4 regions of the Streptomyces sp. NPDC090083 genome follow, and region 1 is predicted to be linked to each of the others. Evidence: riboswitches for the same ligand, from Rfam matches in the RefSeq annotation. Region 1 holds a riboswitch; each other region holds the start of a gene.
The links. Region 1 has a riboswitch for cobalamin ahead of ACIPTO_RS20100 (hypothetical protein). Riboswitches for the same ligand answer to the same signal wherever they lie in the genome.
Positions count from the first base shown of each region.

Region 2: linked by a shared signal. The riboswitch ahead of ACIPTO_RS17830 (CoA-acylating methylmalonate-semialdehyde dehydrogenase) and the one ahead of ACIPTO_RS20100 (hypothetical protein) in region 1 are both predicted to bind cobalamin.
Region 3: linked by a shared signal. The riboswitch ahead of metE (5-methyltetrahydropteroyltriglutamate--homocysteine S-methyltransferase) and the one ahead of ACIPTO_RS20100 (hypothetical protein) in region 1 are both predicted to bind cobalamin.
Region 4: linked by a shared signal. The riboswitch ahead of ACIPTO_RS17340 (ABC transporter substrate-binding protein) and the one ahead of ACIPTO_RS20100 (hypothetical protein) in region 1 are both predicted to bind cobalamin.

Region 1 covers NZ_JBIVED010000005.1:143,899-146,091, forward strand. Annotated here, with positions in the region: gene ACIPTO_RS20095 (prenyltransferase/squalene oxidase repeat-containing protein) at 1-535, opposite strand, end outside; cobalamin riboswitch at 654-785, opposite strand; cobalamin riboswitch at 856-982, shown strand; gene ACIPTO_RS20100 (hypothetical protein) at 1,086-2,193, shown strand, end outside.
Region 2 covers NZ_JBIVED010000004.1:574,881-577,073, reverse strand. Annotated here, with positions in the region: gene ACIPTO_RS17835 (NAD(P)-dependent oxidoreductase) at 1-705, shown strand, start outside; cobalamin riboswitch at 776-963, shown strand; gene ACIPTO_RS17830 (CoA-acylating methylmalonate-semialdehyde dehydrogenase) at 1,183-2,193, shown strand, end outside.
Region 3 covers NZ_JBIVED010000005.1:419,892-422,084, forward strand. Annotated here, with positions in the region: gene ACIPTO_RS21315 (SDR family oxidoreductase) at 1-308, shown strand, start outside; cobalamin riboswitch at 855-1,074, shown strand; gene metE (5-methyltetrahydropteroyltriglutamate--homocysteine S-methyltransferase) at 1,219-2,193, shown strand, end outside.
Region 4 covers NZ_JBIVED010000004.1:473,723-475,915, reverse strand. Annotated here, with positions in the region: gene ACIPTO_RS17345 (SAM-dependent methyltransferase) at 1-728, opposite strand, end outside; cobalamin riboswitch at 859-1,071, shown strand; gene ACIPTO_RS17340 (ABC transporter substrate-binding protein) at 1,125-2,186, shown strand; gene ACIPTO_RS17335 (iron chelate uptake ABC transporter family permease subunit) at 2,183-2,193, shown strand, end outside.

The DNA of each region.
Region 1 (2,193 bases):
AGGCGGGCCTGCCCGTGCTGCCGCCGACGTCGGTGCCGCCGTAGACCCAGGCGTCGACGTCACCGTCCTTGAGCTTGCGGTCCATCGCCCCGTACTGGCTGTAGGACCAGTCGTCCTGGCCGGGCGCGGCGGTCCAGTACGACCAGTAGGCGGTGGCCGGCGGGGTCAGGACGCAGGACTCCTTGTCGGGCGTCGGGTACTGGGTGCCCGAACTGCCGTAGCCGATGCGGCAGATGAAGGCGGGGCCGTCGTGCTGGGTGCCGGTGGTGGTGAAGCCGCCGTCGTGCAGGAGGTCGTAGCCGGTGGTCGGGGTCGTGTCGCAGCCGCGCTGGAGCGTGCCGCCGAAGGGAGCGAAGTCGACGGCGACGACGGCGCCCTTCGTGGCGGTGCAGTCGCCGATCGGGTCGGCGGCGGCGGACGTCGTCGTGAGGAACGTCACGCAGGCGGCGAGCAGTACGAGGAGTGCCGACGCAAGTGCCGCCACCGGTCCGGGTCTTGTGCCCGTACGGCTGTCTCTGCGCGCTTCGGTCCCCATGGTGGCCCCCTCGTAGCCTGCCCGGCGCGGGCGGGAACGTGGGTGAGGGCCCCCACGGCGGGGGAAGGTCCCCGTGCCTGGAAGGCGGTCGCACCACGCCGTAGTCCGCGACGGCGTCTGTTGCTGATGAACACGCCCCAGGCATTCCGGCTCGCCCGGCGGTGCCGGGCCTACGGTTGCGGGTCAGCGCCGGGTTTCGACCGGCTTCCCCTGGAACTTCTTGCGTATCAGGCGGATTTGAACATGGTTCACAGGGAGCGTCAAGGTGGGTCACAGGCCGCCTCGCGGGTTGTCCGGAGCACCCCTGGCGAGGGCCGGGCCGGTCGAGTACCGTCCCGCACTGCCGAGTGGGGGAACCCGGTGGGAGTCCGGGGCTGACGCGCAGCGGTGTGGGACGGCAGGGGGTCGTCCCGAGCCCGAATGCCCAAGCGGTGAAGCATTTTTGGTAGCCGGTCCACGCGTTTCGGACACCGGTCACGCTCGCCGCCGCGCAGGCCGTCAGGGTCTCCGGCACGGGTCCGGTCGGTGTCCCTCATCCCAGGAGCAGGCCATGTCCCGTACCGTTGCCCGCCGTTGCGCCCTCACCGCGACGGCGGCACTCGGCGCGTTCGCACTCACCACCTTGCCGGCGGCGGCGACCGCCACCCCGGCCCAGATCGCCACCTCGAAGACGAACGGTGTCGCCTACCTCAAGTCCCTTCAGGCGGCGGACGGTTCGTACGCCGGCTCGGGTCTGTCCAACGAGTGGGCGTTCAGCGCGTTCGCCGCCGCCGGAACCGCCGCCGTGGACGTCACGCCGGGCGGCGACACCACCAAGAACGCCAGAACCGTCTACCGCACCCTCTTGTCGACGAGCGCCTGGCCCTCGACCTCCCCGGTGGTCACCGACTACGAGCGGGCCACGCTGAACGCCTACGCGGCGGGCATCGATCCCGCCCGCGTGTCCGCCTCCCGCAACCTCGTCGCCGACATCTACAGCTACTGGCAGACCGCGGAGACCGGTTACTTCGGCCCGTCCGCGAATTTCAACGGCACCGTCTTCGCCGCCCTGGCGCTCAACGGAGCGAAGACCACGGCAGGACAGATCCGCGTCCCGCAGGCGCTGCGCGACGCGATCGTCACCCGCCTCCGGGCCAACCAGCACAACGACGGCGGCTGGAACTACAGCAAGGCCGAGGGCAACGCGACCCAGCTCGCGGCGGCGAGCGACATCGACATGACCGGGGCCGCGATGGCGGCCCTGTGCGTGTCCGGCGTACCCAGCACGGACACCGACATCGTGCAGGCCAAAGCGTTCCTCAAGAGCAAACTGGTGGCCGCGAGCGGTGCGTTCAACGCCCTGTTCGGCGTCAACACCGACTCCAACGGCTGGGCCGTCTCCGGCCTCAACGCCTGCGGCATCAATCCGCAGACCGGCGACTTCCTGACCGCCCAGGGCAAGACACCGGTCGACTTCCTGATCGCCCAGCAGTTCAACCCGGGCGGCGGGTTCAAGTACCTGCCCAGCGACACGAGTCCGTCGGCCTACGCGTCGATCGACGGGCTGCGCGCGGTGGCCGGCGGCGGCTTCACCGCCACCCCGCCCACACCGGTGACATCCGGCGCACCCCAGTGGGTCGGCCAGACCACCCTCACCTCGGGCACGGCGACGAAGCTGG
Region 2 (2,193 bases), on a different contig from region 1:
TTCCTCATGCTCGCCGACGAGACGGCCATGGACCTGGTGCTCGGCCGCGGCACCCCGGGCTTCGCCGCCCGGGTCGCCGGACACACCGTCGTCCACATGGGCACGACCTCCGCCGAGTACTCGGCCGGCCTCCAGGACGACATCCGCGCCGCCGGCGGGAGATACGTCGAGGCGCCGGTCTCCGGGTCCCGAGTCCCCGCCGAGCAGGGGCAGTTGGTGGGCATGCTGGCCGGGGACGCCGACGCGGTGGACGCCGTACGGCCGCTGCTCGCGCCCGTCTGCCAGGAGACGTTCGGCTGCGGAGCGGTACCGGGTGCCCTGCTGATGAAGTTCTCGGTGAACCTGTTCCTGATCACGCTCGTCACCGGACTGGCCGAGGCGTTCCACTTCGCGGACCGGCACGGGCTCGACCAGCGCCTGCTCCGGGACGTGCTGGACGCGGGACCGATGGCCAGCTCCGTCTCCCGGGTCAAGGGGCCCAAGCTGGTGACCCGCGACTTCACCGTCCAGGCCGCGGCGGCGGACGTACTGAAGAACAACCGGCTGATTGCGGACGCCGCCCGCGAGGCCGGCCTCGCCTCACCGCTCCTCGACATCTGCCATGCCCTCTACGGCGAGACCGTCGCGCAGGGCCACGGCGCCGAGGACATGGTGGCCGTCCTGCACGCGATCGAGGCCAGAACCGAGGAGGCGGCGCGGGGCTAGTCCCCCTCGCACTCCCCGTCACGCGCTCGACCCGGTGCCGATCGGTCGCCGGGACTGGATTTACTAGGACGTCCAACTATATATTCGTGGCCAAGGTCCGCGGTGCAGGGAAGCCGGTGTGAATCCGGCACGGTCCCGCCACTGTGACCGGGGAGTTCGCCGTCGAGCAGGACGCCACTGACGAGCTGGATGTCGGGAAGGCGGGCGGCGCGCGCTGATCCGGGAGTCAGGATACCGGCCGCGGTGTGTTCCGTGTTGTCCACGAGGATGGAGCAGACACGCATGGCACCGGTATGCGTTCACGATCCCGGCAGGCGCCCGCTTTCGGCCGGCGAACCTGACGAACATCGCACCGTCATGAGCTGACGGCCCCGCGCCATACGCGATCCCGCGCAATCCCCGCACACGTGCGCCTCCCGGCGCCCGTGCCGGTGGCGAGCGTGCCTCCCTGGACCCACCTGACGAGAGCAGGCAGTCATGGTCCGTGCACAAGACCGCGCCCCCGTGCGCGAGTTGACCCATTTCATCGGCGGCAAGCACGTCCCCGGCACCTCCGGGTCCTACGGCGACGTGTACGACCCCAACACCGGCGAGGTCCAGGCACTCGTGCCCCTGGCGAACCGCGCCGAGACCGAGGCGGCCGTCGCCGACGCCGTCCACGCCCAGCGCGAGTGGGGCGAGTGGAATCCGCAGCGCCGCGCCCGCGTCCTCCTGCGCTTCCTCCAACTCGTCGAAGGAGAGCAGGAGTCACTGGCCCGGCTGCTGTCCTCCGAGCACGGCAAGACCGTCGCCGACGCGCACGGAGACCTCCAACGCGGCCTGGAAGTGGTCGAGTTCGCGGCCGGTATCCCGCACCTGCTCAAGGGCGAGTTCACCGACAACGCCGGTACCGGCATCGACGTCCACTCCCTGCGCGCGCCGCTGGGAGTCGTCGCCGGGATCACCCCGTTCAACTTCCCCGCGATGATCCCGCTCTGGCAGGCCGCCCCCGCACTGGCCTGTGGGAACGCCGTCATCCTCAAGCCCTCCGAACGCGACCCGTCCGTCCCGCTCCGGCTCGCCGAACTCTTCCTGGAGGCGGGCCTGCCGCCCGGCGTCCTGAACGTGGTCAACGGCGCGCGGGAAGCCGTCGACACCCTCCTCGAAGACCCCCGTGTCGCCGCCCTCGGCTTCGTCGGCTCCACCCCGGTCGCCGCGCACGTCTACGCGACCGCCGCCGCCCACGGCAAACGCGCCCAGTGCTTCGGCGGCGCCAAGAACCACATGATCGTGATGCCCGACGCCGACCTCGACCAGGCCGTCGACGCCCTGATCGGCGCCGGATACGGCTCGGCGGGGGAGCGCTGCATGGCGATCTCCGTCGCCGTCCCGGTCGGCGAGGCCACCGCCGACGCGCTCGTGGCCCGCCTCAGGGAACGCATCGGCTCGCTGCGCATCGGCCGCAGCGACGATCCCGAGGCAGACTTCGGCCCCCTCGTCGGACCGGAC
Region 3 (2,193 bases), 280 kb from region 1:
CCGGTGACCGGAGTTTCGACGGGCCGATCACCCTCACCGCGAGCCAGGCCGTGACCCTCGCCGACGTCGCCGCGATGGCCTCCGAGATCAGCGGCCGCGAGGTCAGGCGAGTCGTACTGGACGACGAGGAATGGATCGCGGACAAGGTCGCGGACGGCATGCCGGAGGCGATGGCACGGCGGATGCTCACCAGGTACCAGGCCGCCCGCGAAGGCCGCTTCGCCGGCGTCGACCCGCTGCTGGCCACCCTGCTCGGCCGCGAACCCCGCAGGGTCGCCGCGCAGTTGGAGGACGGCACCACCGGCTGAGGAATCGACGAAAGGCTTGCGTGGAGTCAGAGTGTTCCTTCTGCGTTCGCGATGTCGCTCCGTATCTGAACGAGCGACGAGCGACGAGCTTCAGCTCCCACTGCCCACGGAGGCGGAAGCGCTGTCGCTAGGGCACGGTGGGACGGTGCGACGGGAAGAGACTGACGGGCTACGACCGCTACGACGCTGCCGTGCAGCAGGCGTTCATCACCGTCGCCCGCCGGATCCTCTTGCCGCCATTGACAGCAGGACACTCGGCATACCGCGTACGCCCACGCCGCCTCGTCCCACCTCCCGCGCGGCGTGGGCACGGCAGCGCGGCCCTGCCGACGAGATCAGCGCCCTGGAGGGGACGGGCATGGTCGCGAGGACCGTCTGACGCGGGCGTCAACTGGGCTCACCGCGCGGAGACTTGGGACCACTGCCAGGGAAGGTGACCCCTGCGTGTGCCTGCTCCCATCAGGTCCCGTCAGGCGCCGGACCGGGCAAGACCGCTCTCCGCTCCCGAATGCTGGACTCCGCTCTTCCCTTCGCCGCGCCACCGCGTAGGCTGACCACGCAGCTGGTTCGCCCCGTCATCCAGACGGACGCGTCGCAAGAGGGAACCCGGTGAGATTCCGGGACTGCCCCGCAGCGGTGAGCGGGAACGACCGCCGTCATACGCACTGGGCCCACACAGGGCCTGGGAAGCGACGGCCAGTAGGTGTCCTCCGTACGGAGGACGTGCCCGCGAGTCCGAAGACCTGCCACCTGCCCGCACGCGAAGCATTCGCGTACGGAATTCCGGTGACCTCGTGGGCGGGTCGGCGTGCACATCGGCGGCGGACACGACACCGCTCCGATCTGACGTTCCTTCGCGCTCACGTCCCGCCACCGGGATCCAGGGAGATATCTCGCGAAGGAGATTTCCGTGACAGCGAAGTCCGCAGCCGCGGCAGCACGGTCGACCGTGTACGGCTACCCCCGCCAGGGCCAGGGCCGGGAACTGAAGAAGGCCATCGAGGGCTACTGGAAGGGCCGCGTCGACGCCGACGCCCTCCGGACCACCGCCGCAAAACTGCGCCGCGCCAACTGGCTGCATCTGACGGACGCCGGCATCGACGAAGTGCCGACCGGCGACTTCTCCTACTACGACCATGTCCTGGACACCAGCGTCATGGTCGGCGCGATCCCCGCCCGCCACCGCGCCGCCGTCGAACTCGACGCGCTGGACGGGTACTTCGCGATGGCGCGCGGCACGCAGGACGTGGCGCCGCTGGAGATGACGAAGTGGTTCGATTCGAACTACCACTACCTGGTACCCGAGTTGGGCCCCGACACCGTCTTCACCGCCGACTCCGCCAAGCAGGTCTCGGAGTTGAAGGAGGCCCTCGCCCTGGGCCTCACCGCCCGCCCGGTCCTCGTCGGTCCGATCACCTACCTCCTGCTCGCCAAGCCCGCCCCGGGTGTCGCGGCCGACTTCGAGCCGCTGACCCTCCTGGACCGGCTGCTGCCGGTGTACGCCGAGATCCTCGCCGATCTGCGCGCGGCGGGCGCGGAGTGGGTGCAACTGGACGAGCCCGCCCTCGTACAGGACCGCTCCCCCGCCGAACTGAACGCCACCATGCGCGCCTACCGCGATCTCGGGGGCCTCACCGACCGGCCGCAGATCCTGGTCGCCTCCTACTTCGACCGGCTCGGTGACGCCCTGCACGTCCTCGCCAAGGCGCCGGTGGAGGGGCTCGCCCTCGACTTCACCGAGGCCGCTGCCGCCAACCTGGACGACCTGGCCGCGGCGGGCGGACTCCCGGGCAAGCGGCTCGTCGCCGGCGTCGTCAACGGCCGCAACATCTGGATCAACGACCTCCAGAAGTCACTGTCCACACTCGGCACCCTGCTGGGTCTC
Region 4 (2,193 bases), on a different contig from region 1:
CAGTCCGCGGCGAGTGCTATGCCCGGTTCGATGAGTTCAAGTCCCGTGAAGAAACCGGCGAATTCGTCGCGCGAGCGTACCTGCGCGGGCGTGCCGCCCTGGCGGTAGACCTCGACGACGCGCTGCCAGGTCTCCGGGTCGAAGTCTCCGGTCGCGTGGGAGAGGGCCACGTGACTGCCGGGGGACAGGGCGTCGAGGAGTTCGGCGACGATGCGCCGGGGCTCGTCCTCGTCGGCGACCAGGTGCAGGAGCGCCACCAGGGACAGGGCGATCGGCTGGTCGAAGTCCAGGATGTCCCTGGCCGTCGCGAGGATCTTTCCCGGCTCGCGCACATCGGCCTGGATGTAGGTGGTGCTGCCCTCCGGGGTGCTGTGGAGGAGCGCTTCGGCATGGCGGAGGACGATCGGGTCGTTGTCCGCGTACACCACGTGGGCGCTGGGGTTGATCCCCTGGACCACCTGGTGGAGGTTCGGCCGGGTCGGTATTCCGGTGCCTATATCCAGGAACTGGCGGATGCCCCGCTCAGCCAGCGACCGGGAGGCGCGGTGCATGAAGTCCCGGTTCGTCCGCGCCATCTCCCTGACGGCGGGAAACAAGGAGATGACCTTCTCGGCGGCGGCCGCGTCGACCGGGTAGTTGTCCTTGCCGCCGAGGAAGTAGTCGTACATACGGGCCGATTGAGGCTTGCTGGTGTCCACATCGGCCGCGCTGAAGCCTGCGTCTGTCACGTCGGTTCTCCCGTGAGCTAGCGAACCAGTTCCCGCGTCCCAGCGACCGTACCGCCGAAGGCCCCGGCCGCGGACCTCCTTGGTCCCTCCGTGCCCGCCGGACCCCGTGACGGGTGCCGGTCATCGATCTTGATACGTTGTACGCGCCAGTCGTGCCACAACCGAGGCCAGGGAATCCGGTGCGAATCCGGAACTGACGCGCAGCGGTGAGGGGGACGGGCGGGGCACTCGACGCCACTGGTGCGGCGCGGGCCGGCCGAAGAGGCCGGACGTGACACACCGGGAAGGCGCCCCGTCCGGACGAACCCGAGTCCGAAGACCTGCTGGCGCCTTCCCGCCCTCGGCGAGGGGGAGTTCGTAGGCAAGGCTCCGCGTTCGAGCCCCGACAGGCAAGGTGTGCCCGTGATCCGTACCACCCCCGTACCGCTGCGTCGCCGTACCGCGGCCCTTCTCCTCGCCCCCGCCCTGCTGTTGACCGCGTGCGGCGGATCCGAGGAGGACCGCGCCGACGGCGAGAGGGAGAAGCCCGCGGCCGGATTCCCGCTCACCCTCACCGACTGCGGGCACAAGGTCACCCTCAAGTCGGCCCCTCAGCACGTCGTCTCGCTCAACCAGGGCACCACAGAGATCCTGCTCTCCCTCGGCCTCGCCGACCGCATGGCCGGCACGGCCACCTGGACCGACCCGGTGCTCAAGGGCCTGGAGAAGGCCAACGCGACCGTTCCGCGCCTCGCCGACAACGCCCCCTCCTTCGAGAACGTCCTCGACGCCGAACCCGACTTCGTCACCGCCTCGTTCGTCTCGACACTCGGCAAGGGCGGAGTCGCCACCCGCGAACAGTTCGAGAAGCTGGGCGTACCGACGTACGTCTCGCCCGCCGACTGCGCGGGCAAGGACAACGACAGCGGCGGCGACGGCTCGCGCAGCACACCGCTCACCCTCGACACCGTCTACGGCGAGATACGCGACCTGTCCCGGGCGATGGGCGTCGAGGCACGCGGCGACCGGCTCGTGACGCGACTGAAGGCGCGGGTGACCAAGGCCACCAAGGGACTTGACGCCTCCGACACCTCCCTCATGTACTGGTTCGCCAACTCCCAGTCGCCCTACCTGGCCGGCTGCTGCGGCGCCCCCGGCGCCATCACCCGGGCGGTGGGCGTCAGGAACGCCTTCTCCGACACCCACGACGAGTGGCCCCAGATCAACTGGGAGACCGTCGCCGACCGAGACCCCGACGTCATCGTCCTCGGCGATCTGACCCGCAAGTCGCAGACCGCCGAGACCGCCCAGGCGAAGATCCGCTTCCTGGAGACCAACGCCGCCACCCGCAACCTCACCGCCGTCAAGAAGAAGCGGTACATCCTGCTCAGCGGCCAGGCGATGAACCCCTCCATCCGCACCGTCGAAGGGATCGAACAGGTCGCCGCCGGCCTGCGCGACTTCGGACTCGCCAAGTGACCCTCCG